3 regions of the Laceyella tengchongensis genome follow, and region 1 is predicted to be linked to each of the others. Evidence: riboswitches for the same ligand, from Rfam matches in the RefSeq annotation. Region 1 holds a riboswitch; each other region holds the start of a gene.

Region 1 (11,488 bases):
GACGCTGCCAAAACCAAACCTTACGGTTTTATGGCGTTTTACCCGGGCCCTGGTTTGGGTGGGCACTGCATCCCGATTGACCCGTTCTATCTCACCTGGAAAGCGCGTGAATACAACTATCACACCCGCTTGATCGAAGTGGCTGGGGAGATTAACAACGAGATGCCCGATTTCGTTGTTGACCGCATCATGAAAATCCTCAACCGTTACGGCAAAGCGTTGAACGGTGCCAAAGTAGCGGTGTTGGGCGTCGCTTACAAGAAAGACATCGATGATTACCGCGAATCGCCGGTGATGGAAATTGTGAAACTGCTGGAAAAATACAATGCTGATTTCGTCACGGTCGACCCGCACATCAAAAACTTCCGTGTGGACGGCAAAGAGTATGAAACAGTGCCGTTGACCGACGAACTGCTCGCTTCCGCAGACATTGTGCTGATCACCACCGACCACACAGCATTTGACTACGAAGCGATCGCAAGCAAAGCCAAAGTGATCTTCGACACCCGTAATGCGATGAAAGGTGTACAAAAAATCGAAGCGGATTACGAAAAACTATAAAGGCGGGTTTTTCATGAAAAATGTGGTGCATGAATCTGTGCGGATGGGGACGAACGTCTCCATCGGCTACTTTTCTGTTATTGAAGAAGGCGTAGTTTTAGGCGATAACGTGACGATTGGCAATAATGTGACCATTCATGCAGGAACTGTTATCGGATCGGACGTATTTATTTCAGATAACTGTGTATTGGGACGTTGGCCGAGACCAGCCAAATCATCCACAGTGAAAGTGGATGCCTCCTTGGCGCCGCTGACCATCGGGGACGGGACGACGATCGGGGCTAACACGGTACTGTACCGCGGTAGCACGTTTGGTCGGGAAGTGATGATTGGCGACCAAGCATCCGTTCGCGAGAAATGCACCATCGGTGACCGCGTGGTAATCGGCCGGGGCGTGGCGGTGGAGAATCAAGTTGAGATCGGTTCGTTCACCAAAATTCAAACCAATGCATATATCACGGCATACACCACGCTGGAAGAGCGTGTGTTCATCGCGCCGACTGTGACCACCACCAATGACAACTTCATGGGGCGCACCAAAGAGCGCTTCAAGTTTGTCCGGGGCCCGTTGGTCAAGCGCGGGGCGCGCGTGGGCGGCGGTTCGATCTTGTTGCCGGGGGTTACCGTCGCTGAAGAAAGTTTCATTGCGGCCGGAGCGCTGGTTAACAAAGACACGGAACCGAAAAAGCTGTACGTTGGCGTACCTGCCCGCGTTCTGCGTGATGTTCCGGATCGCGAACTGTTGGAAAATCAAGAGTAACACCGGTTAGAAGGTGTATGACGATGAAACAGCTCATTAAACGACTCTTCTCAGACTCTGCCGCGTTTGCTGTTGCAACGATGGGGAACAAGCTGGTTTCGGCCATGCTTGTCCCCTTTTATATCAAATATTTGACGAACGGACAGTTTGCTGATTGGGGCCAAACCAATACGTTTACGCTGATCCTAACCTATTTGTGCGTGTTAGGGACGGATACGGCGATGGCCTTTTACTACTTTGACGCCAAATCGGCGCAAGAGCGCAGAACGTATTTGTTCAACGCCATTGCTTTCAGTGTGACCATGTGTTTGATTTTTACGGCTTTCGCCTATTTTTTTGGTGCACCGTTAGCTGAAGTGGTATATGATCATAGTGGCGATTATACCTATTTATTGGCTGTGGCGTTTTTAGCGACGGTTGGCGCAATCATCATTCAACATTTGCTTGGTTACGCTCGCTATGCCGGTCGCGTATGGTTGTTCAATATTTTTAGCATGGCCTATGTGATTGGTTCCAATTTGCTGAGCCTTTATTATGTGATCGTCCAAAAGGACGGTGTTATGGGGATTTTTTACGGACAGCTCGTCGGGCAGACGGCTGTGGCCGTGTTGCTTCTCATTATATTCCGCAAAGAGCTAGTATTGAAATTCTCCCGAAAGCACTTATCCGATCTGATCAAATACGGTGCCCCACTTTTGCCCACATTGATGGCATTCTGGGCGATGAGTTCCATTTCCAGACCCATGTTGTACCATATGTCTTCGATAAATGATGCAGCGATCTATGAAGCCATGATGCGGCTCGCAAGCATCATTGTGCTGGTGACATCTCCATTTCAATTGGCTTGGCGTCCTTTTTCGATGTCGATCAAAGACAGGGAAGATGCGCCTCAGCTTTATGGTTTGGTCGGCAGAGGGCTCTTGGTAGTGGGAACAGTGGCCGTCATGTTGCTCGCTTTTGTCATGGAACCGATTTATCAATTGTTCACCACCGGAAAGCCGGGACTTGGCAGTGGTTACCTCTATGTTTGGGCGCTGTCGTTGGGTACACTATTCAATGTGTTGCATACTGTTTTTGGTGTGGGGCTGTTGATCAAGAAAAAGACCAAAATCATCTCGCGGGGATTTATGATCGCGGCGGTGGTCTATGTGGTCGGCTGTTTGCTTTTGATCCCCCTGTTCCGGATTTGGGGAGCGGTCAGCATGACCGTCGTGGCATATCTGATTGTGATCATCTATGTCTACACACAAAACCAGAAAGAATATCCGGTTGATTTCCGTTTCCGCGCGATGTTAATATATTTGACGATTTTCTTGGCCGCCATGATTGGTGTGACTTGGGTGCAGAGCAATGAGTTGCCGAACGCGTGGGCGTATTATTTGATCGCGCTTGGCGTCACGGTGGCCGCGGTCTTTGCGACGGGATTATTTTCGGTTCGTTCATTCCGACAAATCGGCCGTTTATTGCCGAAATTGGGTGGGAAAGGGTGAAAAAAAGTGAGTGAAATGTTGATTCCGAGGCAAAAGCGATTAGACACCCTGTTTTATTTGATGATCGCTTTTGCGCTCTTGGGACCAACGCTGGGGATTCCTTTGACTGAAGGATTTAATTTAACATTCTTCCGCATCGCATATGTACTGCTCGCCGGTGGGATTATCTTGCGGCTGGTGACGCAGAAGAATCTGGAAACATCTTATATGTATCCCGTCCGCTATTATGCGGCGTTTTTCGCCTTCTGGTTTATGTACGGGCTCCTCTCCCTGTCTTGGGTGATGAGCATGGGGGCGGCGCTAAAGTATTTGTTCTACATGGCGTTTATGTTGCCGCTCACGCTGTCGTTTCCTTTTTTCCTGCAATCGGAAGAAAAGCTGTGGAAAGCGAAGCGGGTGTTGTTTTGGGTGTTTGCGGCGATTATTTTTTACGCCGTGTTTGAGTCGATTACGTTGATTCATTTGCCTCCCTCAGCTTTCTTTAAAACAACATCTGCATCGGTTACGTCGGTGTTTACCAATCAAAATGACTTGGCTACCTGCATCACACTGGGCTTGCCGTTTTTGGCAACGGCCTTGTTTATGCTTAATCTGCAGAAGAAGCATAAATGGTTTATCTATATTACTGGTGTGTTGACCATCTATATATTGATTGCTACTGGTTCGCGCAGTAACACCGCGTTTGCATTGCCGCTCGCTTCTTTGATGTTGATCATAGGACTGCCGTTCGCAGTCGAAAGGGAGAAACTGACCAAGAAAAACATCGCCAAAGCTGTGGCCGCTATTGTGGCGGCGGTCATCTTGGCCAACGGCTTGAGCGCGATTTTCTTGTCAGAAGAAGCGCGGAATGCGGCAAAAAACAAGCTGTCAAGTACACTTGGGTTTTTGCAGGATATTAAGAACAGCGCTTGGCATATGGAAGATGGAGATACGGGCATTGAAAAAATGCAAACGGGTGAAAGCGCGGGCGTTCGTAAATGGCTGCTGATCAACGGCTTTAAATTCTTGCAACAAAGCCATTATATGGGCATCGGTGCGGGCAATGTGGAGCCGTGGATGGCTAAATACGGCGTCAAGGTGAACAAAGTCAACCTGCACAACTGGTGGGGCGAGATTCTGGTTAACTTTGGCGTGTTGATCTTTGTGCTCTACATGTGGCTCTATTTTTGGATGCTGTGGCGCTTGTGGAAGCTCGCCAGCCGCAAGCATTCGCCATCTTTGAGCCCGATGTTGCGCTGGGCCGCGTATTCCACAATGGCCGCATTGACCGGATATTTCTTCGGTGGGATGGCGCCCAGTTCAGCCATTCATTTTACTCCGATGTGGATTACCTATGGGTTAGGACTGGCTGTGATCGCCCTCGGGGAAGCGAAGAAAGCAGAAACGAAACAATCCGTTTAGATCAGGCAAGAATCGGTAAAAGGTGCCTTTCTTCACAGAGAGGCACCTTTTTTGCATGAATGGGAAAGACCCGATAAATACTACATTTTATTGACATCCCGTTTGGCCGAAAGTGACGAACTGAGGAAAAGATCATTGAGAACATATCCATTTGCAACGTTTTTTTGTACTATGTAATTTAGAGAAAAGAGATGGTTGATTCGTGGATATTGGCGTAAATGAAAGGAGTACCTTTTAGTGGCGGCAAAAGTAATGATATTCAGTTCGGTTCATCCATACGACGATTCGCGTATTTATCATAAACAAGCCAAATCCCTCGCGGAGGAGGGATATCATGTGGAGTTGCATGCCGTGGCCGATTTTGAGGAGCGGCTGGAGCATGGCGTGCGGATTGTCGGCGTCAAGCGGGTGAATAAGAAGTGGAAGCGGCTTATGAACGGTTGGGTGCTTTATCGGCGGGCGCTGAAGAGCGGGGCCGATATCTTTCACTTCCATGATCCAGAGCTGTTGCCTTGGGGCGCATTGATCGCTTGGCGGACGGGTTGTCCCGTCATTTATGACTCGCATGAGGACTTGCCAAAACAGATCCATACCAAGCCATGGATTCCTGCCAGTGTACGCGGACCTTTGTCCAAGCTTGTTCACAAGGTGGAAAAAGGCTTGGCCCGCAAGTTGTCGGCGGTGGTGACGGCGACGGAGTCCATTGCGCGCCAGTTTGCAAGTGCCAAACGGACGGAAGTGATCAAAAATTATCCGTTGCCGATGCCCGCCGTGGAGAAGACGGAGGACGAAGGCAACAAGATCTTGTATGTGGGCGGGGTCTCTTATCTGCGCGGTTACCGTGAAATGATTGAGATGATGGATTACATCCCAGCAGAATTACAAGCGGAATTGCACATCATTGGTCCCCTGCAACATATTCGGCCGGAAGATCAGGACGAAGCAATACTCAAAGAAAAGCGGGTTACCTTGCACGGACGCGTGCCCTTCGAGGAAGTGAAGCAGTGGCTGGGCAAGGGCAAAGTAGGATTGGTGTGCCTGCATCCAATCGAGAACTATCGGGAATCCCTGCCGATTAAAATGTTTGAATACATGGCTGCCGGCTTGCCGCTGATCGCGACCGATTTTCCCATGTGGCGTGAGATTGTAGAGAAAAGCGGTTGCGGATTCACCGTTGACGCACTCAATCCGAAAGAGATGGCGGAGAAAGTGACAACCATTTTGACGGACGAGCAATTGCGCAAGCGGATGAGTGAAGATGGCCGCAAGGCGCATGAAGAGGTGTACAACTGGCATGTGGAAGAACGGAAGCTATTGGCCCTGTATGCCGGATTGCTGGGCACGCAAACAGCCACATCAAGTTGAACGAAGCAAAGGAACCCCCGTCTATGCGTTAGACGAGGGTTCCTTCTTGCTTACGCGCGTTTTACTGCCCGACGGGTTGCCAGTCGATGTGCTCTGCCAGTTGGTGGTGGGGTCGCTCACTTGAAAATATCTGTGATTTTCTCCTCTTTCCCCCAAGCGCATTTAAATCAGTAAAAAACACCTGCATAAAATGCAGGTGATCGCTTTAATCTCTAATAATAGGTTTAAAAAATGGCATATGAAATCCTAATAATAGAATTTGTATATTCTTTGTACCGTTTTTAGCGTGATATATCCTAGAATTGCTGCAATTGTTGAATAAGGCAAATATAGACCGACAAGAGGACCATTTGCAATCATTATTAAGTAATCAGCTAAAATCCCAAAACCAACATACAATAAAAACTCTAAAATAGATTTTCCTTTACCTTTAAGTGGTCTAAGTATGAGATTAATTAACGTAAAGGCGATCCATCCATAAGTAGACATGCCGACAGCAGCGCCGAGTGATGATAGAATGAAAAGAGTAAATGGATCTGCATGTTCAATATACCTGCCACTTTTGTAAGCAATACTACCTACATAGAAAATACCAAAAGCAATCGCCGCAAAGAAAATCACTGTTAACTTATTTTTTAATGTAATTTGATTCATTAAACTTTTTCACCTTTTTATTTTGTATAAGGAGAGTATATCGCATTAAGATAAGAACAACAATGAATTAGGGTGTGGCTGGCAAATCAAGATGGAAAGTAGAAGCGGCGGAAAAACCTTTTCTCGATGAGCGCCTCGTTACGCGTGAAGCGAATGAGAAAACGGTTTTGGAGCCGCGCTAATTCACCAGCAACTCTAAAGAAGCTAGGCTTGTGTTTTCTGACAATTCCTGCGGTCAATTCGTGCATCTGGATGCAAGGCGCTATGGACTGTATAAGATCATGATTTATATTCGGGTTTGTGCTAACACCCGCTCCGCTGCCGACTAGATATGGTAGCCAAAGTACACGACGGCCCCCATGATTGCCAGCAGTAAAGTGCAAAGCAAGCGCAACAACCATCGTATCACAAGGACGCCCCTTCCGTTTCCAACATTTGGATAGGTATCATTATATGATGTTTCATACATTTGTTCAAATATGTTGCGGCTTAACTTGATAAGATAGGCATAAGGGGCATCTTCATGGCGGAGATCAGAGGAATCCGCTTGGCTTGATTTAGCTTTTTGCAAGCGCTTGACGGCCAAATCCGCCACCGCCTCTTTTGCTTTGCAAAATGGATTCGCAGTAGGTTCAAAAAGAAAACAAGTCATCGCGTCTATGAGAGAGGGGTTCATCCAATGAAAGTGTTAGTGACCGGCGGGGCCGGGTTTATTGGCTCCCATATTGTCGATCAGTTGATTGCGCGCGGAGATCAGGTCGTGATTGTGGACAATCTTTCTTCCGGAAAAGAGAGTCAAGTCAACCCGGATGCCGTCTTTTACAACGTAGATATTACCAGTCCTGATTTGCATGCAGTAATGGAGCAGGAGCGGCCTGAGGTGGTTATTCACCAAGCGGCGCAAATCCATGTGAATACCTCTGTGGACAATCCGTCTCTGGATGCCAACATCAATATCTTGGGCTCCATCAATTTGTTGGAGGGTTGCCGTAAGGCTGGTGTAAAGAAAGTGGTCTACGCTTCTTCGGCCGCAGTGTACGGCACGCCTGCTTACCTTCCTGTGGATGAGCGCCATCCGATCGGCCCCTTGTCCGGATATGGCGTTTCCAAATATACGGTGGAGCATTACCTGTCGGTGTACCATCATCTGTACGGCTTGAATTACACCGTTTTGCGCTATGCCAATGTTTACGGTTTGCGCCAAGATCCGCGTGGTGAGGGGGGCGTGATCTCCATCTTCATCGACAAGGTGCTGGGCCGTGAACCGCTTACCATCTTTGGTGATGGTGAACAGACCCGTGACTACATTTATGTCGAGGATATCGCTCGAGCCAACCTCAGCGCGATTGAGCGCGGGGACGGCGAAGTGTTAAATGTGGGGACTGGGGTTAGCACTTCTTTGAATGAAGTGGTTCGCCTCTTTGATGAAATCGCAGGTGTGAAGCATGAGGTGAACTACGGTCCGGATCGGGCGGGAGACATCAAGCACAGCTATTTCAACAATGAAAAAGTGCGTCGGGTGCTCGATTGGGAGCCGCGAGTGAGCCTCAGGGAAGGATTGGCCAAAACTTACGCATATTACCAAGCGGAATATCGTAAAATGGGCAAGGAACAGTAAACACTAATAAAGAACCCGCACACCCTATGCTTGAAAGAACGGGCCATGAAGATTTCATTTTTCACAATTCGGCTATTGTCAACGTGGAAAGATTACAGTATACTTGGTAACAGTAATCGGTTTGAAACATTGCTGTAATGTTACTGTCATTTTTGTAAAGTTAGTCGATAGCCGAAAATAATTGTGATTTGATACTATACACAGCAGGAGTGGTTTGCGGATGAGTTCAAAAGTAGCCTACGAGAGCAATTCGCGCGCATTCTCCGGAGAAATGAAAACGCCCGCCTCTTTCTATTTGGCATTTAAGCGCGGGTTTGAAATCGTGTTTTCCATTGGGTTATTGCTCTTCACTCTACCAGTGTTGATTTTGACGGCAATCGCGATCAAATTGGAATCACCAGGTCCCATCTTCTACAAACAGGAGCGGGTCGGTTTAAACGGCAAAACGTTTAACATCTTCAAATTGCGCTCGATGCGTACGGACGCAGAGAAAAACGGTCCGCAATGGGCTGCCAAGAATGATCCGCGCGTCACTCGTGTAGGCCAGTTCATCCGCAAAACCCGGATTGACGAACTGCCGCAGTTGATCAACATCCTGCGCGGGGATATGAGTTTGATCGGCCCGCGTCCGGAGCGACCGATGTTCACGGAGCAATTTGACAAAGAGATTCCGGGATTTAAGAAACGGTTGATGGTGAAACCGGGATTGACGGGTTGGGCTCAGGTGAACGGTGGATATGAGGCGACCCCTGCTGAAAAGTTGGAACTGGACTTGGAGTACATCAGAAATCAATCGTTTAAGATGGATTTTCAAATTTTGCTTAAAACCGTTTGGATCGTGATCTCCGGAAATGGGGCGCGTTAATGAGAAAACGGGTGGCTTTTGCTAAATCAAAGCAAAAGCCACCCGTTTTTATATACCCATCAGCCTGGTTTCCCAGGATGTAGTCAGTTTGTTAATGGTGCGCCAACGATGTTGCCTCATTTAAAAAATCAGCTTTAGGCCGAAGTACAAGAGAAGCCACAATGGGATACTTAAACATGTCGCGTTCAACACACCAATCCAAAACGATTTTCCGACAACCGTGTATTCCATGTTGGGCACCTCCAGCAGTTCAATTTGAGGATCTGTCTTTATTATACGCCAGCTTCCGCTGATTTAGTGGGGAGTAGCCGTATTGTTATCTAAATGTAATCTCGTGGTAAAAATGTGATAAATCCGTGAACAAAAAACATTTCCTGTAACAATGAAAGGTGACATTGCTCCCGTGTGGATGGTTAAGATTTTCCAGCCATAAATAACGATTGACATAATGTCTTTTATTATGATAATTTATAACTCAATAGTTAATATGTTAATAATTGAATACAGCAACATTCTCTTATCAAGAGAGGGGTAGGGACCAGGCCCGTTGAACCCTCGGCAACCATCTGAGATCCATCAGAAAGGTGCCAATTCCTGCAGATTCGTTCTGACAGATGAGAGAAAGGTGTGTCAATAGACGTATCCCTTCTTGCCATCTTCAGAGCAGAGGGATTTTTTTATTGCTTAATAAAGGTGGTGAAGCCTTAATGATTCAGATTAAAGAAGTTGTCAAGACCTATCCGGCGCGCGATGGGAGTTCGGTCGTGACTGCGCTGGACGGGGTGACGTTGACGATCAACCGAGGTGACATCTTCGGCATCGTAGGTTATAGCGGCGCGGGCAAATCGACGCTGTTGCGGCTGATCAACGGGCTGGAGATGCCGACAAAGGGTGAAGTCATCGTGGATGGGAAAGAGATTTCCCGCCTAAAAGAGAGAGAATTGCGCCAGGCACGGCAGAAGATCGGCATGATCTTTCAACACTTTCACTTGCTTTGGTCGCGGACGGTTCGCGAAAATGTGGCTTTTCCGCTAGAAGTGGCAGGGTTGCCGAAAGAGCAGATTCGCAAGCGAGTCGATCAGCTTTTGGAGCGGGTAGGACTAGCTGAACGTGCTGACGCATACCCTTCCCAGTTGAGCGGAGGACAAAAACAGCGGGTTGGCATTGCACGGGCTTTGGCCAATGAGCCGGATATTCTCTTGTGCGATGAAGCGACATCCGCGCTAGATCCAGAAACCACGGCATCTATTTTGCAACTGCTCAAGGAGATTCATCGGGAAATGGGGATCACCTTGGTGTTGATCACGCATGAAATGAGTGTGGTGCGGCAGATTTGCAACAAGATGGCGGTGATGGAAAACGGCCGGGTCGTGGAAACGGGGATGGTCTCCTCCATCTTTAGCCAACCACAACAGGCGTTGACTAAACAGTTTGTCAAAGAGCTGCAGCCTAGTACCCAAGACGATGACGCGTCAGGGGAAGTGGTTGAATTGCCGCTTGGTGATGCGGATAAGTTGGTGGCATTGGCTAAGAAGCATGGGATTCGGTTTAGTGTTGTCAGCGGGGCCATTGCAGGAGAACAGGATGACCGCTTGCGCGTAAGGGTTGATGGGACAGAGGCGCAGATGCAGGCCGTGCGCCAAGTGTTGAGTGGAGGTGAGCGGGCATGTTGACCGGTATTGATTGGAACCAAGTGTCCGTCGCACTGGGGGAAACCTTGTATATGGTGAGCATATCCACTTTGTTCACCGCGCTTCTGGGAATTCCTTTGGGAGTGATGCTTACCGTCTCGGATCGCGGTTATTTTTGGGAGAATATGTGGGTGCAACGAACGTTGGGCACGATTGTGAATATCTTCCGCGCTGTACCGTTTATTGTCCTAGTCCTTTTCTTATTTCCTGTCGCGGAGTTTTTGGTGGGAACCACGCTCGGGCCCACAGCAGCAACCGTGCCATTGATCGCTGGTGCGGCACCTTTTTACGCCAGAATGGTGGAGACTGCTCTCAGGGAAATTGACCGCGGGGTGATTGAAGCGGCGCAAGCGATGGGGGCTTCCCGTTTGCACATTATCTGGAAAGTGCTGTTGCCAGAAGCGATGCCGGCTATTGTCTCCGGATTGACCGTCACTTGCGTATCCTTGATCAGCTTCTCGGCGATGGCAGGGATTGTTGGCGGAGGTGGTTTGGGAGATGCGGCGTTTAGGTACGGCTTCCAATCGTTCAATGATGGCATGTTGTATATTTGTGGTTTGCTGTTGGTTGTGATGGTGCAGATCATTCAAATGGTAGGGGATTGGTTGGTTCGTCGCTTGGACAAACGGTGAATGGAGTAGAAGAGCCGGTCGAAGCGGGGATTTCCCGTAGCAGGGCAAGTAGACGCAACATAATCCGCCTATTCTGATCGATTTTATTAAATAAAATGATGCATGGGAGGATGGCAATGATGAAAATGAAAAGATGGATTGCGACGGGCTTGGTCGCATTGGTCGCCGCGTTTGGCGTGGGTTGCGGTAAGAAAGATGAATCGGCAGTGTTGACGGTGGGGGCGTCGCCCATTCCGCATGAGGAAATTCTGAAGTTTGTTCAACCGGAATTGGAAAAGCAGGGAGTGGAGTTGAAGATCCAAGCGTTCCAAGATTATGTGTTGCCGAATAAAAGTGTGGAAGAAGGGCAGATCGACGCCAATTTCTTTCAACACATCCCTTGGATGGAAGCCACCAACAAAGAAAAAGGGTATCACTTGGTGAAAGTGGCCGGGGTTCACATTGAGCCGAT
Region 2 (9,209 bases), on a different contig from region 1:
TACTTCCATATGCCGTTGTCTTTAGATTGATAAGGGAATAATACACTTTCACGCAGATCATTGTCAATCATATTCATTCATTTCGGATGCGATTAGTTTCATTTGGCAATTCTTTAGATTGTCTTCTGAAAGTCCATTCTGTAGGGAAGGTGTTTTAATATAATTCTGGGCGTCGGTCGCTGAAAATGGGGATGCGCTTGCGGATTTGTAGAACCTGCGCAAGATCGATCTCCGCCAGCAGGGTTTCTTCAACAGGGCCTGCTTCGGCCACGATCTCTCCCCAGGGGTCGATGATGAGCGAATGGCCGGCAAAGGTATTGTCGGGATCACTCCCCACACGGTTGCACGCGATGACGTAACATTGATTTTCGATTGCCCGGGTGATGAGCAGATGGCGCCAATGGGCAAGCCGTGGCATCGGCCATTCAGCGACGACGAACAGCACCTGTGCCCCAGCGACGACATGTTTTCTGATCCATTCGGGAAAGCGAATGTCATAACAGATGACCCCAGCGCAAGGAATGCCATCTAGCGCGAAGGAACCCATTTGTTCGCCGGGCTGTAGGTATTTCTCTTCGTTCATCAGGCGAAAGAGGTGCACTTTGCGGTATTCACCCACTTGTTTACCACGGCGGTCAAAGGCGATGAGTGTGTTCCAGGTGCCGTCTCCTTGTCGTTCGGCGACTGAACCGGCAATGATGTGCACGCCGTGTTGCCGAGCGAGCTTGGATATGAACGCTTTTGTCTTCATTGCCATCGGATCAGCGATCTCATCCAAACGGGTCAAATCATAACCAGTGGTCCACAATTCCGGCAAAATGATCACATCCGGCTTGTCGGCGGCCGCGGCGGCAATTTTTTGTTCAGCCACGGCCATGTTTCGTTCCGGTTGCCCGAAGGCGATATCCATTTGGATCACAGAACATTTCCATTTCATAGGAGATGCATCCTCCCAAAAAAGACTTTGACAGATTCCCCACAACGATATAACATAACTGATTAGAATTTCAAGAACATTTCCCAGAGAGTGGATGTGAGAATCTTGAGCAAATTTCAACGTGCGGAAGCGTTGGATCGCTTGCCGGAGCAATTTTTCGCCCGCTTGGTTGGTCAAGTCGGCCGTCTGCAGGCGCAAGGGCATGACGTGATCAATCTGGGTCAAGGCAATCCTGATTTGCCGACTCCCCCGCATATCGTGGATGCGTTAAAGCGGGCTGCCGATAATCCGCAACATCACAAATATCCGCCGTTTCGAGGCCACGCGTTCCTCAAGGAGGCGGTCGCGCAATTTTACTTACGGGAGTACGGGGTGAAGCTAAATCCCGAAACGGAAGTGGCGGTGCTGTTCGGTGGCAAAGCAGGGCTGGTGGAGATCTCGCAATGTTATCTCAACCCCGGCGATGTCGCATTGGTGCCCGATCCGGGCTATCCCGATTATTGGTCGGGGATTGCCATGGCTGGCGCTGAGATGGCGCTCATGCCGTTGTTGGCTGAAAATCGGTTTTTGCCTGATTTTGCAGCCATTGATGAGCAAGTGTGGGACAAGGCGAAGCTGATGTTTCTCAATTATCCCAACAACCCGACAGGCGCCGTCGCCAACGCTGAATTTTTCGCCGAAGTGGTGAATCGGGCTGAGCGGCACGATGTGCTGGTCGTTCATGATTTCGCGTACGCCGCAATCGGTTTCGACGGATCGAAGCCGATGAGCTTTTTAGAGACGCCGGGTGCCAAAGAGGTAGGCATTGAGATTTACACGATGAGCAAAACCTACAACATGGCCGGTTGGCGCATTGGATTTGCGGTAGGAAATGAGCAGGTGATTGAGAGCATTCAGTTGCTACAAGACCATTTTTATGTCAGCCTGTTTGGCGCCATCCAGCAGGCAGCGGCGACCGCGCTGACGGGTTCGCAGGATTGTGTGCGCGAATTGGTGACCACATATGAAAGACGTCGCGATGCTTTTATCGACCGGTTGCGCGAGCACGGATGGCAGGTGGAAAAACCGGCCGGCTCCTTTTTCTGTTGGCTTCCGGTGCCGGAGGGGCATACCTCGCTGTCGTTTGCTAACTTGCTGTTGGAACGCGCCCATGTCGCCGTCGCTCCTGGGCTGGGCTTCGGACAGGCGGGGGATGGCTATGTGCGGGTGGGCATGCTGGACAGCGAGAAGCGCTTGATTGAGGCTGCTGACCGGCTGGCGTTGTGTTGCCCTGCGAAAAACGGATTGACATAGGCGAATGGTTATGTGATAATGACGGGGAAAATTGAAAATTGAAACGGAATTATGTTATTTCTCTCATCAAGAGCCGGCGGAGGGACGAGCCCGATGAAGCCCAGCAACCGACCGTAATGCCATCGCGAGATGGGGCGCCCGATAAGATCAGGGAGCCGTGGTCCATAACCACGAAGGCACGGTGCTAATTCTTGCAGCGAAATCAGCTGAGAGATGGGAGGAAGTGGAGTCTGTGGATCATCCCTTCCTCGCGAAGGGTTTTTTTATTTGTGAGGAGTGAATGGTATGGGTCATGTGGTGGCGACATATCTTGTGCATGAGCAAAAAGCCGACTTGCACAAAAAAGCGGAGAGCATCGCACTGGGGCTTACGGTCGGTTCGTGGACCAACTTGCCGACGATTGAACAGGCTCAATTGGAGCGACATAAGGGAGAAGTGGTGGAAGTGGCCCTGCTCCCGACTGACGGCGAGGGCACAAAAGGGCTGATTCGAATCAAATATCCTGCGGCCAATTTCTCCTTAGACCTGCCAGCGATCTTGACCACGGTATTTGGCAAGCTCTCGCTTGACAGTGAAATCAAATTGGTGGATCTCACCTTCTCCCCGGAGGTGGCAAGCGCCTTTCCAGGACCGCGATATGGCATTGACGGCATTAGGGAAACGCTCGGCGTGACGGGCAGGCCGTTGGTGATGAGCATCTTCAAGGCCATGTTGGGCCGGGATCTGTCCTATTTCCAACAGCAGTTGCGCGAGCAAGTCCTAGGAGGCATCGACTTAGTCAAAGATGATGAGATATTGTTCGACAACCCCCTGACCCCTTTTAAAGAGCGGATTCGCGCGGCCAAGGAAGTGCTTGGCGCCACAGAGGCGGAAACAGGGCACAAAACCTTGTACGCGGTGAATCTGACCGGACGCACATCCGAATTGAAGGAAAAAGCGAAGCGGGCGGTTGCATGGGGGGCTGATGCCCTGTTGTTTAACGTGTTTGCCTATGGGCTGGATGTGCTCACTGAACTGGCGGAAGACGAGGAAATCACGGTGCCGATCATGGCTCATCCCGCCGTTTCTGGCGCGTTTACCGCTTCATCCCGTTATGGTATAGACCGGGCGCTTTTGTTGGGCAAGCTCTTGCGTATGGCCGGGGCCGACTTGGTCTTGTTCCCATCCCCTTACGGAAGCGTTGCGATCCCTCAGCAGGATGCGTTGGCGATTAAAGAGCATTTGTTGGCGGAATCGGATATCCACCGCCGGGCGTTCCCTGTTCCTTCTGCCGGGATTCATCCGGGATTGGTACCTGCGCTGGTGCGGGATTTCGGCATAGATTGTGTCATCAACGCGGGAGGCGGCGTACATGGTCACCCTGACGGAGCAGTGGGCGGCGGCCGCGCGTTTCAGCAAGCGATTGAAGTGGTGTTGGCTGGTGGAGAACTGAGTGACGTAGACGATGCCCGGCCGGAGCTGGCCAAGGCGCTAACTTTGTGGGGAGGAGCGGGGCGGTCATGAGCAGGCAACCGATCTTGTTTTGCGATTTCGATGGCACAGTGACAGAGACAGACAATATCATCGCTATCATGAAAAAGTTTAATCCGCCCGGTTGGGAGGCGATCAAGGAGGATGTGCTTGCCCAGCGCCGGTCGATCCGTTCAGGCGTGGGGCAAATGTTTGCCATGTTGCCCTCTTCCTTGAAAGAGGACATCGTGCGGTTCGTGCTGGAACATGCCCGCCTGCGCAGTGGATTCCCCGAGTTTGTCCGTTTTGCCCAAGACCATGGTATTCCGCTGTACATTGTCAGCGGAGGCATTGATTTCTTTGTCCATCCCATGCTGGAAGGGCTTGTAGATCAGGCCAACATTTACTGCAATGGCAGTGACTTCAGCGGGGAGACGATCCGCATCTTGTGGCCCCACGCCTGTGATGAAAGCTGCCAAAATGATTGCGGCTTGTGCAAACCGGCCATTCTGAAACAGTATCCCAAAGAGCGGTACCATCGCATCGTCATCGGCGATTCCATCACTGATCTAGCCGCGGCCAAACAGGCAGATGAGGTGTTTGCACGCGATTTCCTAGTAAAGAAATGTGAAGAGTTGGCAATTGCCCACACACCATTTAACACGTTTTACGATATCATCTCATCCCTTGAGCAAAAGGGGGTTGTCGCATGAGTGTAGTGGCCCGAAAATGGCAGGAGTTGGCTGAAATCAAAGAAGAGTTGGCCGGCCGGGACTGGTTTCCTGGAACCAGCGGTAATCTGTCGATCAAGGTGAACGACGATCCGCTGCTATTTCTAGTCAGCGCCAGTGGCAAAGACAAACGCAAACGGACGATGGAAGATTTCCTGCTAGTCGATGGCGAGGGAAGGGTGGTGGAAGACACCGGATTAAAGGCGTCCGCGGAAACCTGTATCCATCTGGAGGTGTACCGCAACACGACCGCGGGGTGTTGTTTGCATGTGCATACGGTAGACAACAATGTGGTGTCTGAGCTGTATGCAGAGCAAGGGTTTGTCACTTTTCGCAATCAGGAACTGATCAAGGCGTTTGGTATCTGGGAAGAGGATGGCGAGATCACCGTACCGATTGTGGAGAATTTCGCCGACCTTCCCACGTTGGCCAAAGAAGTGGCTGGGGTGATCGAAACCAACACCAAAGCGGTGTTGATTCGCAACCATGGCGTCACCGTGTGGGGCAAAGACGGATTTGAAGCGAAGAAACATTTGGAAGCATTGGAATTTCTGTTTTCTTACCATTTAAAAATGTTGATGTTGCAACCGCGGTGGACGGCTTCCCCCGCGACTGCGGCTCACGCATAGGAGGAATGGATCATGGCAGAATTGCGTTTTCATGACAACGATCAGAGAGTGAGCCACCCCGATGAGGTGAGCGCATATTTGAACAGCCAAGGCATCATTTATGAAAAATGGGACATTACGAAGCTGCCCGCGCGGCTCAGTGAAAAATACAATTTGGACGAGGAAGAGAAAGCGGAGATCATCCAAACGTTCCGAAAGGAGATTGATGATTTGTCGGCACGGCGGGGCTATGTGACTGAGGATGTGATTTCTTTGTCCAACACCACCCCCAACTTGGATCAGCTATTGGAAAACTTCAAAGCCGAACATCACCACACCGATGATGAAGTGCGGTTTATTGTGAGCGGCCACGGCATTTTTGCGATTAAGGGGCAGGATGGCCGGTATTTCGATGTAGAGCTGGAACCGGGCGATCTGATTTCGGTGCCGGAAAACACCCGCCATTATTTTACGTTGATGGCAGATCGGAAAGTGGTGGCGGTGCGCATCTTTAAAACCAAAGAAGGTTGGACACCGATCTATTAACCAAAAGCAGCTTCCCTCATAGGAGAGAAGCTGCTTTTTTCGTAGATTCACAACTGAAACGAAGATTCCCCGTCTTGGTGATCCAAGTCGAGCGGATGGCTTAATGTGTCTGGTTCGTCATTCAGCTTTTTCAAACAAGATTGGCAAACCAAGACGTTTTTACCTTTCTTCGTCAAACGAGCTTCGTATTTGGCGGCCACTTTTCCGCAGCTTTCACACAGATACGTTTTTTTCATCAGTGATCCCCCCGTAAATACTCATCAGTTTACATGCCATGCAAATGGGAGTGAGCCCGAACGGTCAGCTGGGAAAGCATCCGAGTATAATAAGAATTATTTTCCCGGAACATTTTCTGCTTAAACCAAATTGTATCGATCATATTTGAAAAATTTTTATGCGTGTGTAAATGATTCGTTTCGTTATAATAAAAGTTAGTGATATCTTATGACTACATAAATTCATTGGCAGTTCGGCCATGGTATAGGAGTGTTTTGATGATGGAACGCAAATGGGAAAACATCTCGCAATGGTTGAAACAGGAAGGGGTAGAGATGGCGTTTGTCCATTCCACGCCGAATGTTTTCTATCTCACCCGTTTCTTGTGCGATCCCCATGAACGGTTGATGGGCGTCTTTCTGTTTCCGGAAGCGGACCCGTTCCTCGTTTGCCCAAACATGGAGAAAGCACGGGCGCGGGCGGCTGGCTGGACTGAACAGATCATCGGTTACGATGATGCGGAAGATCCGTGGTTGATGATTGGCGAGGCGCTAAGCAAGCGGGGAATAGAGCGCAATGCCACTATTGCGGTCGAAAAAGAGTCGTTGCCCTACGCTCGTGCAGAAGCGCTACTCGGCGTCGTGCCTGGGGCATCTTTCACGGCAGTGGACGCACTGATCAACCAAATGCGTTTGGTGAAAAGTGCGGATGAGCTGGCCATTTTGAGACAGGCAGCTTTGATTGCCGATGAGGCAGTGCAAGTGGGCTTGGATGCACTGGGGCTGGGTCGCACCGAGTTGGAAGTCGTGGCTGAGATCGAATTGGCCATGAAGAAAAAAGGAATCCGGGAAATGTCCTTCCCCACCACCATCCTGTTCGGAGCTAACTCCGCTTTGCCCCACGGCACACCTGGCGACCGGCCGCTGAATAAAGGCGACTTTGTCCTGTTTGACTTGGGCGTCGTGTTGGATGGTTATTGCTCTGATATTACGCGCACGTTTGTATACCAGGAAGCCAGCGAGGAACAACGCACCATCTATGACGCCGTGCTGACTGCGCAAGAGGCGGCGATCAATGCGTGCCGCCCTGGTGTGCGGATGGGTGATGTGGACTTGGCAGCCCGCAACCTCATCAGCGAACGCGGTTACGGCGAGTATTTTAACCACCGCCTCGGCCATGGCTTGGGGATTGGTGTGCATGAATTTCCTTCGATCCATGAACGGAACGACGACCCGTTGTTGACCGGCATGGTGTTTACCATTGAGCCGGGCATTTATGTTCCGGAAGTGGGCGGCGTCCGGATTGAAGATGATGTTCACATCACGGCGGATGGAGTGGAGTTGTTGACCCGGTTCCCGAAAACGTTCCAAATCATCGATTGACGATAGGTAAACCATATCACGAATTGCCAGCGGCGCACTACCAATTTGTCAGATGATGTGACAAGCGCGTTGCAAATGGCGCCAAGAGGAGGCGAGCATTTCGGAATAGGATGCCCTGTTTGCCGCCTCTTTTTGGTTTACACGGGATCACAAAACACCAAGTTGAAAGGGGGCGCGGCTGTGGTGATCACATTTTATCGCGTGAACGATCCATATGGCTGTTTTTCCAATTTTTCCGCACATCCGATCGTGCTAGATGGGAAGGAATGGCCAACAACCGAGCACTATTTTCAGGCGCAAAAGTTTGTGACGACGGCACCAGATTATGCAGAAAAGATCCGATTGGCACCGTCCCCCATGAAGGCTGCGCAATGGGGGCGTTCCCGAAAAGCGCCTTTACGGCCGGATTGGGAGTTGGTGAAAGACGATGTGATGCGGCGTGCGGTTTATGCCAAGTTTAAGAGCCATCCGGAGATTCGTGACGTTTTGTTGGCGACGGGTGAAGAGAAGATCGTGGAGTTGACGACCACGGATATGTATTGGGGCGTCGGCAGTGATGGTACGGGAAAAAATCGATTGGGCGTCATTTTGATGGAGGTGCGTGAGCGTCTGCGTCAGGAGTTGACGTAGTCCACATGGCCAACGACAACGGCTGGCTTGTTCGCTGTTGCTTGCCGAAACGTGTCATGGGTTGTTCACTATCACCTGCTCTTGTGACCTGCTAAAATAAAATGGTGAGATCATGAAAATGGGGTGTGCGGTGAAAAACAATCATGCGCGTTGGTATCAACACACATGATTGTGAAAGAATAGACAGAACGGAAGATGTGGGGATGATTCTAGAAGCGTGCGGGGCACGCCAATTGTTGGGAGATGCACCGGAAGGTGCCTGATGTGATATACTGATTCTAGAATCCCTAAAAAATGAAATCTTGTGCAATCATGAATATAAATGCACGTGTAAACGTTTTGTAGGTAGGCTAACAAGACAGCAGGGAGTGGACTTATGCTACAAATTGCTTTGGATTTTTTGGATAAATGTGGAATGTGGGGGCTATTTGTGGCCACGGCGATTGAAGCGTCGTCGTTGCCCTTTCCAGGAGCTCTTTTCGTTCTGATCTACGGTTACCTGATGGATGTTAGCCCATGGACCCTAGTCCTGATCTCCGCTATCAATAGTTTTGTATACGTTGCGTTCAGTTTAATTCCTTTTTATCTTGGCACCCGGATTGAGAAGTTTTCCAAAAAGAAATTTGACCAGAAAAAGATTGAAAAAGCGCAAATGTGGTTCAAAAAATACGGGGAATGGAGCATCACCCTGTCTCGCCCAACCGGGTTTGGCAACTATATTTCTTATATTTCGGGTATGAGCCGCATTTCACTGTGGCGCTTTATCGTGTTTAGTTATCTGGGGGTTTTTCCGTGGAACACCGTTTTGCTGTTTGTCGGGCGAAAGGGGAATTTGGACACGGTTCAGCATTTTCTTAATCTCATGCAGAAGTTCGGTTACATTTTGGCAGGAGTGGTCGCCTTGGCGTTTGGCGTCTGGTATCTCTTTAAAAAAAATAAGCAGAGAACGCAATGTGAAAAAGGCTGAACTGGCAAAGGGGCCAACGGAGCATGTAAAAACCAGCGAACATGTTGTTCGCTGGTTTTTTAGTCGGCAGGATGGCATTGGTCTTGCCAATGATCCAGCATGCAACTAAAGCGAGGAAAAAGGTGATGGCTTCGAGTTTATGTGAAGGCTTGATGAGAACGGGAAGAACCGCTTGCATCCTGCATTCATAACCAGCAAAATAAGAGGGAGACAATGGAGTTGGAGGAATGGATACATGGCAACATACCGATTGGAACGAGTTGGAGAAATGCTTGAAGATAAAGGATACAATGTGATAGAGACGGAAGCGGAAGAGGTGATTGCTTGGTTCCAGTACTTGTCCGACGCTGACTTGTTTCTGGCGGTTCTCGCCGAAAAAGAGCGGATGGATGCGGAGAAGGGACAACCTTCGTAACAGTGAGCCTGATGAATCACCACCGCGTCGGCACG
Region 3 (11,488 bases), on a different contig from region 1:
CATACCGCTTGCGTGATTGGCTCATCTCCCGTCAACGGTATTGGGGCACGCCCATTCCGATGATTTACTGTGACTCGTGCGGAGCGGTGCCAGTGCCCAAGGAGCAATTGCCGGTCATGTTGCCGGAAGATGTGGTGTTTGATGGAAAGCGCAACCCGCTGACCACTTCGGACACTTTTGTGCAGACGACGTGCCCGCGTTGCGGCAACAAAGCGCGCCGTGAAACAGATACGATGGACACGTTTATTGACTCTTCCTGGTATTTCATGCGTTACACGGACGCGCAAAATGAAGATGAGCCATTTACGCCGGAAAGCGCGGCCAAATGGTTGCCGGTAGATGAATATATCGGTGGGATCGAACATGCGGTGTTGCACTTGCTCTACTCCCGCTTCTTCACCAAGGTTCTCTACGATGCGGGCTTGGTGCCTGTGGACGAACCGTTCAATAGCTTGTTGACGCAAGGCATGGTGTTGAAAGACGGATTTAAAATGTCGAAATCCAAAGGCAACGTGGTGAGCCCGCTGGAAATCATCGAGAAATACGGTGCGGACACGGCTCGGCTCTTCATCCTGTTCGCGGCTCCGCCTGACCGCGATTTGGAATGGAGCGATTCCGGTGTGGAAGGCAGCTATCGGTTTATCAACCGCGTGTGGCGGCTGATCGCCCAGCATGAAGCGCTGTTTGCACAAGATATCCCTGTGCAGGGCGAACCACAAAGCGGCGAGGCGAAAGAATTGCGCCGCCTGATGCATCAAACCATCAAAAAAGTGACTAGTGAGATCGGGGAGCGTAGCCATTTCAACACCGCGATCAGTGCGATTATGGAATTGGTCAATGGGCTGTATGCATATCCCGAGCATGCTGACCGCGCAGTGTTAAAGGAAGCGCTGGAAACGCTGGTGGTCTTGCTAGCTCCGTTCGTGCCGCACGTGACGGAAGAGCTGTGGCAGTCGATGGGGAAAGAGGGCAGCGTGCACCGCGTTGACTGGCCCACCTACGATGAACAGGCGTTGGTGCTGGACGAGGTGGAAATCGCCGTGCAGATCAATGGCAAGGTGCGGGACAAATTAGTCGTCGCAACCGATGCCAGCCGTGAGGAAGTAGAAAAGCAGGCGTTGGAAACCGAGCGCATCCAAGCGTTGATCGAGGGGAAAACAGTGCGTAAAGTCATTGTGGTACCAGGTAAACTTGTGAATATCGTAGCGAATTAAGGTGGATTTAGCCAAGCAAGAGGCTCCGTTCCCGGTATAGGGGGCGGAGCCTTTTGTCGTTCTGGCAGCATGCAGGGGGGACGTCATCCCTATTGTGCAAATGGGGAGAAACGGGTATAGTGTGGGTAATTGGAAAAAAATGTCGGAGCGTGAAGGCGATGGTTTACTGGGATTGGACACCAAGGGAGAAGGGCTTGGCGATTGCGTTGGCGGGGGTGGTGTTGACAGTAGGAGCAGTCTGGCTATTTGGACAGGAAGAGCGTCCTGACAGGCAGGAGTGGATGGAATACCCGGTTCAGGCCAATCCGCCCGTGACCGAAAGACCTGAGGTAAACACGAACAAACAAGCGAGTAAGAAAGCGATCATCATCGATGTGAAAGGAGCGGTGCACAAGCCGGGCATATATCATTTTAGTTCGGAGGCGAGAGTGTATGAGGCGCTAGAGCGCGCTGGTGGGGCGCGGGACGAGGCTGATCTGGGACGGGTGAATTTAGCTGAGCCGCTCCGGGATGGGATGGTGCTATACATTCCCAAACAAGGGGAGCAGGTGACACCGTTTATGGAAACGGCGAAGGCTGACTCGGCGGATGCCGGCGGGAAGATCAATGTGAACACCGCGACGGTAGAAGAGTTGGACAAGCTGAACGGAATCGGTCCTAGCAAAGCGGAGGCCATCGTCCGCTACCGCGAAGAACACGGGCCGTTCCAATCGGTGGAGGACATCGCGCAGGTGCCCGGCATCGGCGAGAAGACAGTGGAGAAATTCCGCGAACAGATCACAGTGCATTAAAGGAAAAAGCGATCCAGGCAAACTGGATCGCTTAAAACGTGTAACGCTCTTATTTGGACATGATTTTACGCACTTTTTCCAGCGCGAGATCCAACTCTTCTTGAGTGATGGTGAGCGGAGGCGCAAACCGGATGGTGTTGTCGTGGGTTTCTTTGCAGAGCAACCCTTCTTTCATCAGTGCTTCACAGTATGGACGTGCTTTCTCATACAGTTCCATGCCGATGAAGAGACCTTTACCGCGTACTTCTTTAATGATCGGGTTTTCGATTTTTTTCAATTCGGTGATGAAGTATTCACCCAACTCGCGAGAACGGGTGGTGAGATCATCTTCCACCAGAACATCGAGTGCGGCGATGGACACAGCACAAGCGAGAGGATTACCGCCAAAAGTAGAGCCGTGCGAACCCGGATCGAAGACGCCCAAGATTTCTTTGTCGGCAGCGACTGCGGAGATCGGCATGACTCCGCCGCCCAATGCTTTACCCATAATGTACATGTCCGGCTTCACGCCTTCCCAATCGCAGGCGAAGAACTGGCCTGTCCGCCCGAAGCCAGTTTGTACCTCATCGGCGATGAAGAGGACATTGTGTTCTTTACAGATTTCCAAGGCTTGGCGCAGGAAGCCCTCCGGTGGAACGATGACTCCCGCTTCCCCTTGGATCGGCTCCAACATGAAGGCAGCCGTGTTCGGGGTGATAGCCGCTTTAAGCGCTTCCAAATCGCCATAAGGGATCACTTTAAAGCCGGGTGTGAGCGGACCGAATCCACGTTGGTATTCTTCGTTGGAAGATAGCGAAACAGCGGTGATGGTGCGGCCGTGGAAGTTATCTTCACAGACGATGATTTCTGCTTGGTTGTCGGCAACCTTTTTCACATCGTAAGCCCAGCGCCGAGCCGCTTTGATCGCCGTCTCAACAGCTTCTGCACCCGTGTTCATGGGCAGAACCATTTCTTTGCCGGTCAGCTCAGCGACTTTCTCATAAAACGTGCCCAATTGGTCGTTGTGGAAGGCGCGGGAAGTAAGCGTCACTTTGTCTGCTTGATCCTTCAGGGCTTGGATGAGTCGCGGATGACGGTGACCATGGTTGAGCGCAGAGTAAGCACTTAACATATCCATGTAACGATTGCCATCGGCGTCTTCCACCCACACGCCTTCTGCTTTGGAGATGACGATCGGCAGGGGATGGTAGTTTTTCGCTCCGTATTTATCCGTGAGTTCAATCACTGCTTGGTTTTTGGACATGGATGATGAACCTCCCTTGTAATTTACCCAATTAACCTCATTTTAGGTAATAAAGTGCGCGAAATCAATGAAATGTATACTATTTCACTGTTGCGCATAAATAACAGACTTGACGGATAAAAAAGGAGTGGGTATAATCACCTTATCATTAAAAATGCAAACGTAATAAACATTCATATTGTTTCTCTTATCAAGAGCGGCGGAGGGACTGGCCCGATGAAGCCCGGCAACCTCGGTGAGATGGTATCACCGGAAGGTGCCAAATCCTGCAGAACAAAAAGTTCTGAGAGATAAGAGGAGACGGTCCGTCCGCGCGCGCAAACCTCTTCTCTTGTCGGGAAGGGGTTTTTTGTTTGCCAAATTTCCGCATCAAAGGAGAGGAAACACCGATGAGAATGGAAACAGCGTTGGCGCAAATCGGGAACAGACAAGAACGGAATACAGGAGCAGTGAACTATCCGGTCTATTTTTCAACTGCATATGAGCATGTTGACGGGGTGAGCACTGGGTATGATTATTCACGCGCTTCCAATCCGACGCGAGACGTGCTAGAGGAAAGTATCGCCCGATTGGAAGGGGGGGACGGCGGATTCGCGTGCAGTTCGGGAATGGCGGCGATCCACACGCTGATGGGTTTGTTCAGCCAAGGGGATCACTTGATCGTATCGTTGGATCTGTACGGCGGAACGTACCGGCTATTTGAGAAGGTGATGACACGGTACGGTTGTTCCTTTTCTTATGTGGATATGCGGAACTTGGCGGACATTGAACGGTTCATTCAGCCTAACACCAAAGCGATCTTCATCGAGTCGCCCACCAATCCGCTGATGTGTGTGACAGATGTTGTTGCGGTCTGCCGGTTGGCTAAGGAACGAGGACTGATCACCATCGTGGACAATACGTTTATGACGCCTTTTCTACATCGTCCCCTCACGTTGGGAGCGGATATCGTTATTCACAGCGCCACCAAATACCTGGGTGGGCACAATGACGTGTTGGCCGGGTTGATCGTGACCAAGGGCGCAGAACTGACGGAGCGGGTCGCCTTTTTGCAGAAAGCAATCGGCGCGGTGTTAGCCCCATTGGACTGTTGGTTGTTGATCAGGGGGATGAAAACCTTGGCGCTCCGTATGAGGCAGCATGAGGCCAACGCTCAAGCGATTGCTGCTTATTTAGAGCGCCATCCGGTTGTCGACGCAGTATATTACCCCGCGCTGGACTCTCGGAGCAAAACCTTGCTCACTGAGCAGGCGGACGGGTTCGGCGGGATGTTGTCATTCCGCTTGAAGCGCAAAGAGTGGGTGCGTCCAGTTCTCAACAATTTGAAGATTATCACTTTTGCGGAAAGCCTGGGGGGCGTAGAAAGCTTGATAACCTATCCGGCCACGCAAACCCATGCCGACATTCCGGTGGAAATCAGGGAGCAAACAGGTGTCTGTGACCGCTTGTTGCGCTTATCGGTGGGGATTGAACACCAAGAGGACTTGATTGCCGACTTGGCGCAAGCCTTACCGCAAGGGTAAGCACGAAATTTGTTCCGCTGAGGGAGCTTTTACACACCGCCAAACGAGCACGGTAAGTTAAAGAAAGGGATGAGGATGAGATGAGGTTTGACACAAAGTTGTTGCACAATGGGAATGAGATCTGTTCAGTTACGGGAGCGTCGAGCATCCCGATCTACCAAGCTTCCACGTTTCACCAATTTTCGATTGACCAACCAGGGGAATTTGATTACGCCCGTTCGGGAAATCCGACCCGCCAGGCGTTGGAAGCGACGATCGCCCAACTGGAAGGCGGGTGTAGGGGATTTGCGTTTGCTTCCGGGATGGCAGCGATTTCCACGGTGTTTCTCCTCTTCTCACGCGGAGATCATCTGGTGGTTTCCCAGGATGTGTATGGTGGCACCTATCGCGTGTTGACCAACGTGTTTGAGCGGATGGGGATTGAGACGAGTTTCGTGGATACGACGGATTTGGAACAAGTGATGCAAGCGATCAAGCCTAATACCAGAGCGCTGTATATTGAGACACCATCCAACCCGCTGTTGAAAGTGACTGATCTTCGGGGAGTTGTCAACATCGCCCAAGCGCATGGTCTCCTCACGATTGTGGACAACACCTTCCTCACCCCGTATTATCAGCGTCCATTGGAATTGGGGGCCGATATCGTCATCCACAGCGCGACCAAATTCATCGGGGGCCACAGCGATGTGATCGCTGGATTGGTCGCAGTCAAAGACCGAGAATTGGCGGAGTCATTAGCGCAATTGCAAAACGCGTTTGGCGCAGTGCTAGGCGCTCATGACGCTTGGCTGGTGATGAGAGGGATCAAAACGTTGAAGGCGAGAATGGAGCTGTCGACAAGAAGTGCGGAAAAAGTGGCCTTGTGGTTGCAACAGCATCCCGATGTGGAACGGGTGTATTATCCCGGCCTGCCGTCGCATGAAGGCCACTATGTACAGGACGCGCAAGCCAGCGGGCACGGGGCTGTCCTCTCCTTTGATCTTGGCGAGGGAGATAAGGTGCGCCAATTTTTACAACGCGTCAAATTGCCGATCGTGGCGGTCAGCCTAGGTGCGGTAGAATCGATTTTGTCTTATCCGGCGCTGATGTCCCATGCCTCTATGCCACCGGAAGTTCGGCTAAAACACGGGATCACGGATGGACTGTTGCGGTTGTCGGTCGGTCTGGAAAGTGCCGACGACCTAATTGAAGACCTGGCGCAAGCGATGTCGTTTAGCGTGCCAATAGCCGTGGGGAAATAACGCCGTAGGAACTAAATTTTCCTGCGTGACATGACGCTTTTCGGGAAAGGGGTTTTTCACCGTTTCTATCTACACATACCCTATTCCGCAGTCTAATGCCTCCTTCACAGGGGGCGCTTTTCTTTTCGCCTAATTTATGTACAATAATAAAGAACGATCCAGCAGAGAAGGAGTTATCCAAGATGACAATCAAATCGGATAAATGGATACGGATGATGGCGAGAGAACGGAAGATGATCGAACCATTTATCGATCGCAATGTGGGAAAAGGGGAGGCCGTCAGCTTTGGCTTGTCCAGCTACGGATATGACCTCAGGGTGGCGGATGAGTACAAGATTTTTCACAATGCGTTAAATTCGGTGATTGATCCCAAAGAAATCAGTTCCGATTCTTTCGTGGACTTTCAAGGAGAGGTATGTATCATTCCGCCGAACTCGTTTGCTTTGGCCCGGTCGGTGGAGTATTTCCGCATTCCTGAAAACGTGCTGGCGATTTGCGTTGGCAAATCCACCTACGCGCGTTGCGGCATCATCACCAACGTCACCCCGTTGGAACCGGGTTGGGAGGGACATGTGACATTGGAGATCTCCAACACGACCCCCCTGCCGGCGAAAATATATTCCAATGAAGGATTGTGCCAAATCCTGTTCTTGGAAAGCGATGAAGCGTGCGAAGTTTCTTATGGACATAAGCAAGGGAAATACCAAGGCCAAACGGGCATCACGTTGCCGAAAGTGTAAAGCTTCAGATAGCGTGAACGTAAAAGCCGCATTGCCGGCAAGATTGAACACTCATGTGCGACATGGGTGTTTTTTTGTTGAAATTTGTTGGGGAAAGAAGGAAATAGGCATAAGGCGGGAAGAAAGAACTGGTGCGAAAAGGAGGTGGGAAAATGAAACGGCCTTTGGTGGTGTTAAGTTTGGCGTGGGTGCTCGGCTACTTCGTACATGGATGGTGTCGGCTCCCCGCCATGGCCTACCTGCTCGCCGCGCTGGCCGCACTGGTAGGTGGCGGGTGGGCATATTACCAATGGCGGAAAGGGGTTTTTATTACCTTGCTGTTGGTAGGCGTGTGCTTGTCAGGCGGGCGGATCGCATGGGTGGAGGGGCATTCGCCGTCGGCACTTTCGCCACTGATCGGGGCATCCGCCGAGTCCTCCCGATCCCTGCCGGTGGTAGGCAAGGTCACCTCCCTGCCTGAGTGTGACGGGGATCGCCTCCTGTTTGTGCTCGATGTGGAGCGGTTGCGTGTGGGCGGGAAGTGGCAGCATTTGCCGCAACGGGAGCCGGTGCAAGTTACGGTAGCTCTGTCCGACCCCAGCCAGTGGCGGCGAGCCACGCAGATCAAACCCCAGCAGACGGTAGCGATGCCACTCACTTTTCAACGTCCGCCTCTGCCGCGCAATCCGGGGGCCTTTGATTACAGGGAGTACTTGGCACGGCGAGGCATTCACTGGTTGGCTGAAGGAAAGTCGCTGTCCGATTTCCGTCTGTTGGCCGTTGCCAAATACCACCCCTTGTATTGGATGGGCGGAGTGCGGAACTGGGCAAGTGAAACCGTGAAACAGATTTATCCGGAGCAGACAAGCGGTGTGATGCGAGGCATTTTGCTGGGCGAGAGAAAAGCGGTTCCCGAACGGATTGAACAGGATTACGCTACCCTTGGCATCATCCATGTCCTCTCCATTTCAGGTTTGCATGTCAGTGTGTTGCTCGCAGTCGGGTATTGGGGATTGAAGCGGCTCGGCATGACCCGGGAAAAAGCGGCGGGCTTAGTTATGGCTCTTCTTCCGTTATACGTCATCCTGACCGGCATGGGCGCCCCTGTGATTCGGGCGGCCTTGACGGCCGGAATGGTTTTGCTCGCCACCCTTTTGCGCCGCCAGCAGGATGTGCTATCTTTCTTGGCCCTTTCATTTTTGCTCCAATGTGGCTGGAATCCGCATGTATTGGAAGAAGCTGGTTTTCAACTTACATATGCCATAACCGCCGCATTGGTCATTGGGACAGGGAGTTTGGGTGATGCCCTTCCTCTTCCCTGGGCTTGGGCGCGACAAGCATTAGCGGGAATGCTGATTGCTCAAGGGGTTTCGTTGCCGTTTGCACTGGTTCATTTTCATGAATATTCGCTTTTGTCTGGTGTCGCCAATCTATTGTTTGTGCCCATTGTCAGCTTAGTGGTGACGCCCTTGGGGATGGGTTCGGTGTTGTTGGCGGCAGTCTGGGAAACGGGCGCCCGTGCGGTGGCCGAGATGGTTACGCTTTGCCTGTATATCGTGGATGGGGGTGTCGGTGTGCTGGCGCAGATGACCCCGTTGCATCGCTTGTGGCAAACCCCACCGGGTTGGTGGCTGGTGGCGTACGCATTGGCAAGCTGGTATCTTTTTGCTGCATGGTGCGGGGCATTTCGCTTTCACAGCGGCGCGCATCGCGTCTATGGGTGGATTTGCTGGATCGGCTTACTCTTTATCGCCGCAAGCATGAAAATAGGGAGCGATGCGACGCGCATCACATTTCTAGATGTGGGCCAAGGAGATTGTGCGGTGGTTGAAGCGAAATCGGGGCAGGTGATTGTGATTGACGGCGGCGGGCGCGATGTGCGGGATGGGGAGGCTTCCTTTGATGCCGGCAAGCAAGTGGTGGTTCCTTTTCTTAAATTCCGTGGCATCAACCAGATTGATACGTTGGTGATGACCCACGGCGACTTAGATCACATCGGCGGGGTTAAGGCCATAGTGGAGCGCATACCGGTCAAGCGGGTGGTGCGCAATTCCTCCCCCATCCAATCTCCCATGGAGCGCGAAGTGATGACAGCGATCCGTCGCAGGGGCATTCTTGTGCAGGTACCGCGTTTGCATCGGTGGGAAAGGCTTGGGGAAGGCGTGAATTGGCAATTTTACCATCCGGGGATCAGCACGCGTCACGAAAGAAATGAAGATTCGCTCGTTTTTCTGTTGACGGTAGATGGCGTGCGGTTTCTTTTCACCGGAGATGCGGGAAGTCCGACGGAAGACCAGTTGCTGCGCCAACTGCGCCTGCCGGATATCCATCTGTTGAAAGTGGCTCACCATGGCAGTCGATCAGGCACGCAATCCAAGTGGTTGGAAGTGCTTAAGCCGGAGCATGCGGTCATCTCGGCCGGTAAGCGAAACCGCTACGGGCATCCCGCTCCAGAAGTGATCCGCCGCTTGCAGAAAGAACGGATACATATTTGGCGAACAGACCTTCAGGGAGCGATACAAGTGGAAGTGCAAACGGGTCGGCTACGGATTGCTTCCGTTTTAAAAGATGGCGGTTGACGCGTTGGAAAGACAAAAAAGGCAAACTTTTTTCAAAAGGGATCTGGCAAATTTATGGTACACTGGTTGCAACATCGATCTGAACGAGAAAGTCTAAATGGTAGGAGGGGTATTGTTGCTCGACTCTGATTTGATCCGGCGCGCGCAACAGGGAGACAGGCAAGCTGTCGTCCAAGTGTTGAAGCAACTGGAAGTCGCGATGTACCGCACAGCGTATTATTTGTTAAACAATGAGCAAGATGCTCTGGATGCAACACAGGAAGCCTTATTAAAGGTGTATAAGCATTTGCCGACATACAAAGGGGATGCCATGATCCACACTTGGGCGCAACGGATTGTGACCAATGTATGTATGGATATGTTTCGCAAAAGGAAGAAGGTGGTGTTAATGCGGGAAGATTTTTGGCGAGAAGATGTTAAGGCCGTCCGCGAAGTGGAAGGCGGCGCGATGATGACTGATCTGAAGCAGGCCATTTCCCGCCTGCCAGAAACGCAACAAACGGCGGTCGTGTTGCGGTATATTCAGGAGTACAATTACCAGGAGATCGCTGAGGCGATGGGGATGCCGATCAATACAGTCAAATCGCACTTGTTTCGGGCACGCAAGCAGTTGAAACAATGGCTGGCGGCTTATAAGGAAGGAGGGGCCACCACCCATGGATCGTGAAAAATGGATTGAATGGATGCAACGCGACCTTGATGGTGATTTGACGCAAGTGGAAAAGGAGATGTTGGAGAAGCATCTGGCCCGCTCGCCTGAAGATGCACGCATTTATGAAGGGTTTCGCTCCTTGTCCGATGAGCTGTCCCGTTTGCCGCAAGTGATGCCGCCGACTAGCATGGTTGATTCGCTCTTGGCGGAAATGGAAGACAAACCGTCCGAGTCCCGTCCGAATCCATCCGGCTGGATGGCGCGCTGGCGTCCGTCTCGACGAGTGGCTGTCGGCATGGCGGCTCTGTTTGTCGTGGGATTTGTGAGCGGTGCGTGGGTGAATGGATGGTTGATGAGCGATCCGCCAAAACAAACGATGACTTCGCGAGGCGACGGCAGTCCCTTCGATGGGAAAAATGCTAGCAAAGTTCCGCCTGATGTGCTCATCTCCATGAGCAGCGAAAAAGACGGACAGTCCCACATTGCGTTTTCCCCGGATCGTGAATATCAAGCGATCTGGACCGACAATCACCTTTTGGTCAAAACCAAGGATGCGAAAACCACCTATTCGCAAAAGCTGTCCGTCGGCGGGCAAAAGCCGCGCATGCAATGGGTTTCCGCTCGACGCGTCAAAGTCTCTTACCAGGATGAAAAAGGGGCTTCCAAGCAGCTCACTATTGATGTCGAGCGGGGCGAAAAGGTAAACTAGGGTGAAGAGGTGAAGTCAGTGAACCAGGAGCTTTTACGGGAGCTGAAGCAGAACAAGATTCACCCAGTTTACTTTCTTTACGGCACCGAGCGCTTTTTGATTGAAGAAGCGCTGTCGGGGTTGCGTGCGCATGTGATGCCCGAGGAAGATGAGTTTGGCAACGCGGTTACATTGGATTTGGAAGAAACGCCGATTCAGATGTTGGTTCAGGAGGCGGAGACGCTTCCTTTTTTTGGTGAACGCCGCTTTATCGTGGGCAAAAACGCGCAGTTTTTAACAGCCAGCAAAGGAAAAAGCGGTGTCTCCCATGATCCGGACGCACTGATCCATTATTTAAAAAACCCGTTGGAAACAAGCGTGGTGGTGCTCACCCTGCACGGTGACCATTTGGACAAGCGCAAGAAGGTAGTGAAGGAATTGTTGGCCGGCGCCCGCACGGCGCAATTTGACTCGCTCAAAGGCAAAGAAGCTGCGGAATGGGTAGTGCGCCGGTTGCGCGAGCGACTGGTGCGGATCGATGCCGATGCGCTGAAAGAACTGCTTGTCTTAGTGGGAAACGATTTGCACCTCTTGCATCAAGAATGCGAGAAATTGGCCACGTTTGTGGGTGAGAACGGAGTCGTCACCCCAAAGATCGTATCGGAATTGGTTCCGCGCACGTTGGAGCAGGATGTGTTCAAACTGACAGAGAAAATCGCGGAACGAAAGTTGGAAGACGCCTTTCATATCTGGCATGATTTGCTGTTCCAGAAAGAAGAACCCGTGCGGATCTTGGCGCTGGTCATTCGTCAATTCCGCCTGATGTTTCAAGTGAAGA

Evidence for each region. A riboswitch is a leader RNA that binds a small molecule or an ion and turns the genes downstream of it on or off. The one in region 1 is predicted to bind S-adenosylmethionine.
Region 2: it holds a riboswitch for S-adenosylmethionine, as region 1 does, so the genes downstream of both, QQZ12_RS05725 (2,3-diketo-5-methylthiopentyl-1-phosphate enolase) here and QQZ12_RS11860 (methionine ABC transporter ATP-binding protein) in region 1, are expected to answer to the same signal.
Region 3: it holds a riboswitch for S-adenosylmethionine, as region 1 does, so the genes downstream of both, QQZ12_RS05635 (PLP-dependent transferase) here and QQZ12_RS11860 (methionine ABC transporter ATP-binding protein) in region 1, are expected to answer to the same signal.

Annotation. Positions count from the first base shown of each region.
Region 1 is NZ_FXTU01000005.1:178,458-189,945, forward strand. Features, by position in the region: gene QQZ12_RS11815 (nucleotide sugar dehydrogenase) at 1-561, shown strand, start outside; gene QQZ12_RS11820 (acyltransferase) at 575-1,321, shown strand; gene QQZ12_RS11825 (lipopolysaccharide biosynthesis protein) at 1,345-2,811, shown strand; gene QQZ12_RS11830 (O-antigen ligase family protein) at 2,818-4,212, shown strand; gene QQZ12_RS11835 (glycosyltransferase family 4 protein) at 4,450-5,577, shown strand; gene QQZ12_RS11840 (hypothetical protein) at 5,824-6,231, opposite strand; gene QQZ12_RS11845 (hypothetical protein) at 6,557-6,817, opposite strand; gene QQZ12_RS11850 (NAD-dependent epimerase/dehydratase family protein) at 6,911-7,849, shown strand; gene QQZ12_RS11855 (sugar transferase) at 8,070-8,714, shown strand; SAM riboswitch class I at 9,229-9,335, shown strand; gene QQZ12_RS11860 (methionine ABC transporter ATP-binding protein) at 9,422-10,387, shown strand; gene QQZ12_RS11865 (methionine ABC transporter permease) at 10,381-11,037, shown strand; gene QQZ12_RS11870 (MetQ/NlpA family ABC transporter substrate-binding protein) at 11,163-11,488, shown strand, end outside.
Region 2 is NZ_FXTU01000002.1:432,523-441,731, reverse strand. Features, by position in the region: gene QQZ12_RS05735 (carbon-nitrogen family hydrolase) at 155-937, opposite strand; gene QQZ12_RS05730 (pyridoxal phosphate-dependent aminotransferase) at 1,043-2,230, shown strand; SAM riboswitch class I at 2,291-2,450, shown strand; gene QQZ12_RS05725 (2,3-diketo-5-methylthiopentyl-1-phosphate enolase) at 2,516-3,733, shown strand; gene QQZ12_RS05720 (2-hydroxy-3-keto-5-methylthiopentenyl-1-phosphate phosphatase) at 3,730-4,392, shown strand; gene QQZ12_RS05715 (methylthioribulose 1-phosphate dehydratase) at 4,389-5,039, shown strand; gene QQZ12_RS05710 (1,2-dihydroxy-3-keto-5-methylthiopentene dioxygenase) at 5,052-5,564, shown strand; gene QQZ12_RS05705 (hypothetical protein) at 5,612-5,800, opposite strand; gene QQZ12_RS05700 (M24 family metallopeptidase) at 6,062-7,162, shown strand; gene ybiA (riboflavin biosynthesis intermediates N-glycosidase) at 7,343-7,792, shown strand; gene QQZ12_RS05690 (DedA family protein) at 8,169-8,759, shown strand; gene QQZ12_RS05685 (hypothetical protein) at 8,995-9,174, shown strand.
Region 3 is NZ_FXTU01000002.1:415,097-426,584, reverse strand. Features, by position in the region: gene leuS (leucine--tRNA ligase) at 1-1,214, shown strand, start outside; gene QQZ12_RS05645 (helix-hairpin-helix domain-containing protein) at 1,268-2,005, shown strand; gene QQZ12_RS05640 (ornithine--oxo-acid transaminase) at 2,055-3,248, opposite strand; SAM riboswitch class I at 3,433-3,545, shown strand; gene QQZ12_RS05635 (PLP-dependent transferase) at 3,638-4,771, shown strand; gene QQZ12_RS05630 (aminotransferase class I/II-fold pyridoxal phosphate-dependent enzyme) at 4,852-6,012, shown strand; gene dcd (dCTP deaminase) at 6,195-6,752, shown strand; gene QQZ12_RS05620 (DNA internalization-related competence protein ComEC/Rec2) at 6,905-9,310, shown strand; gene QQZ12_RS05615 (RNA polymerase sigma factor) at 9,426-9,977, shown strand; gene QQZ12_RS05610 (anti-sigma factor family protein) at 9,967-10,671, shown strand; gene holA (DNA polymerase III subunit delta) at 10,690-11,488, shown strand, end outside.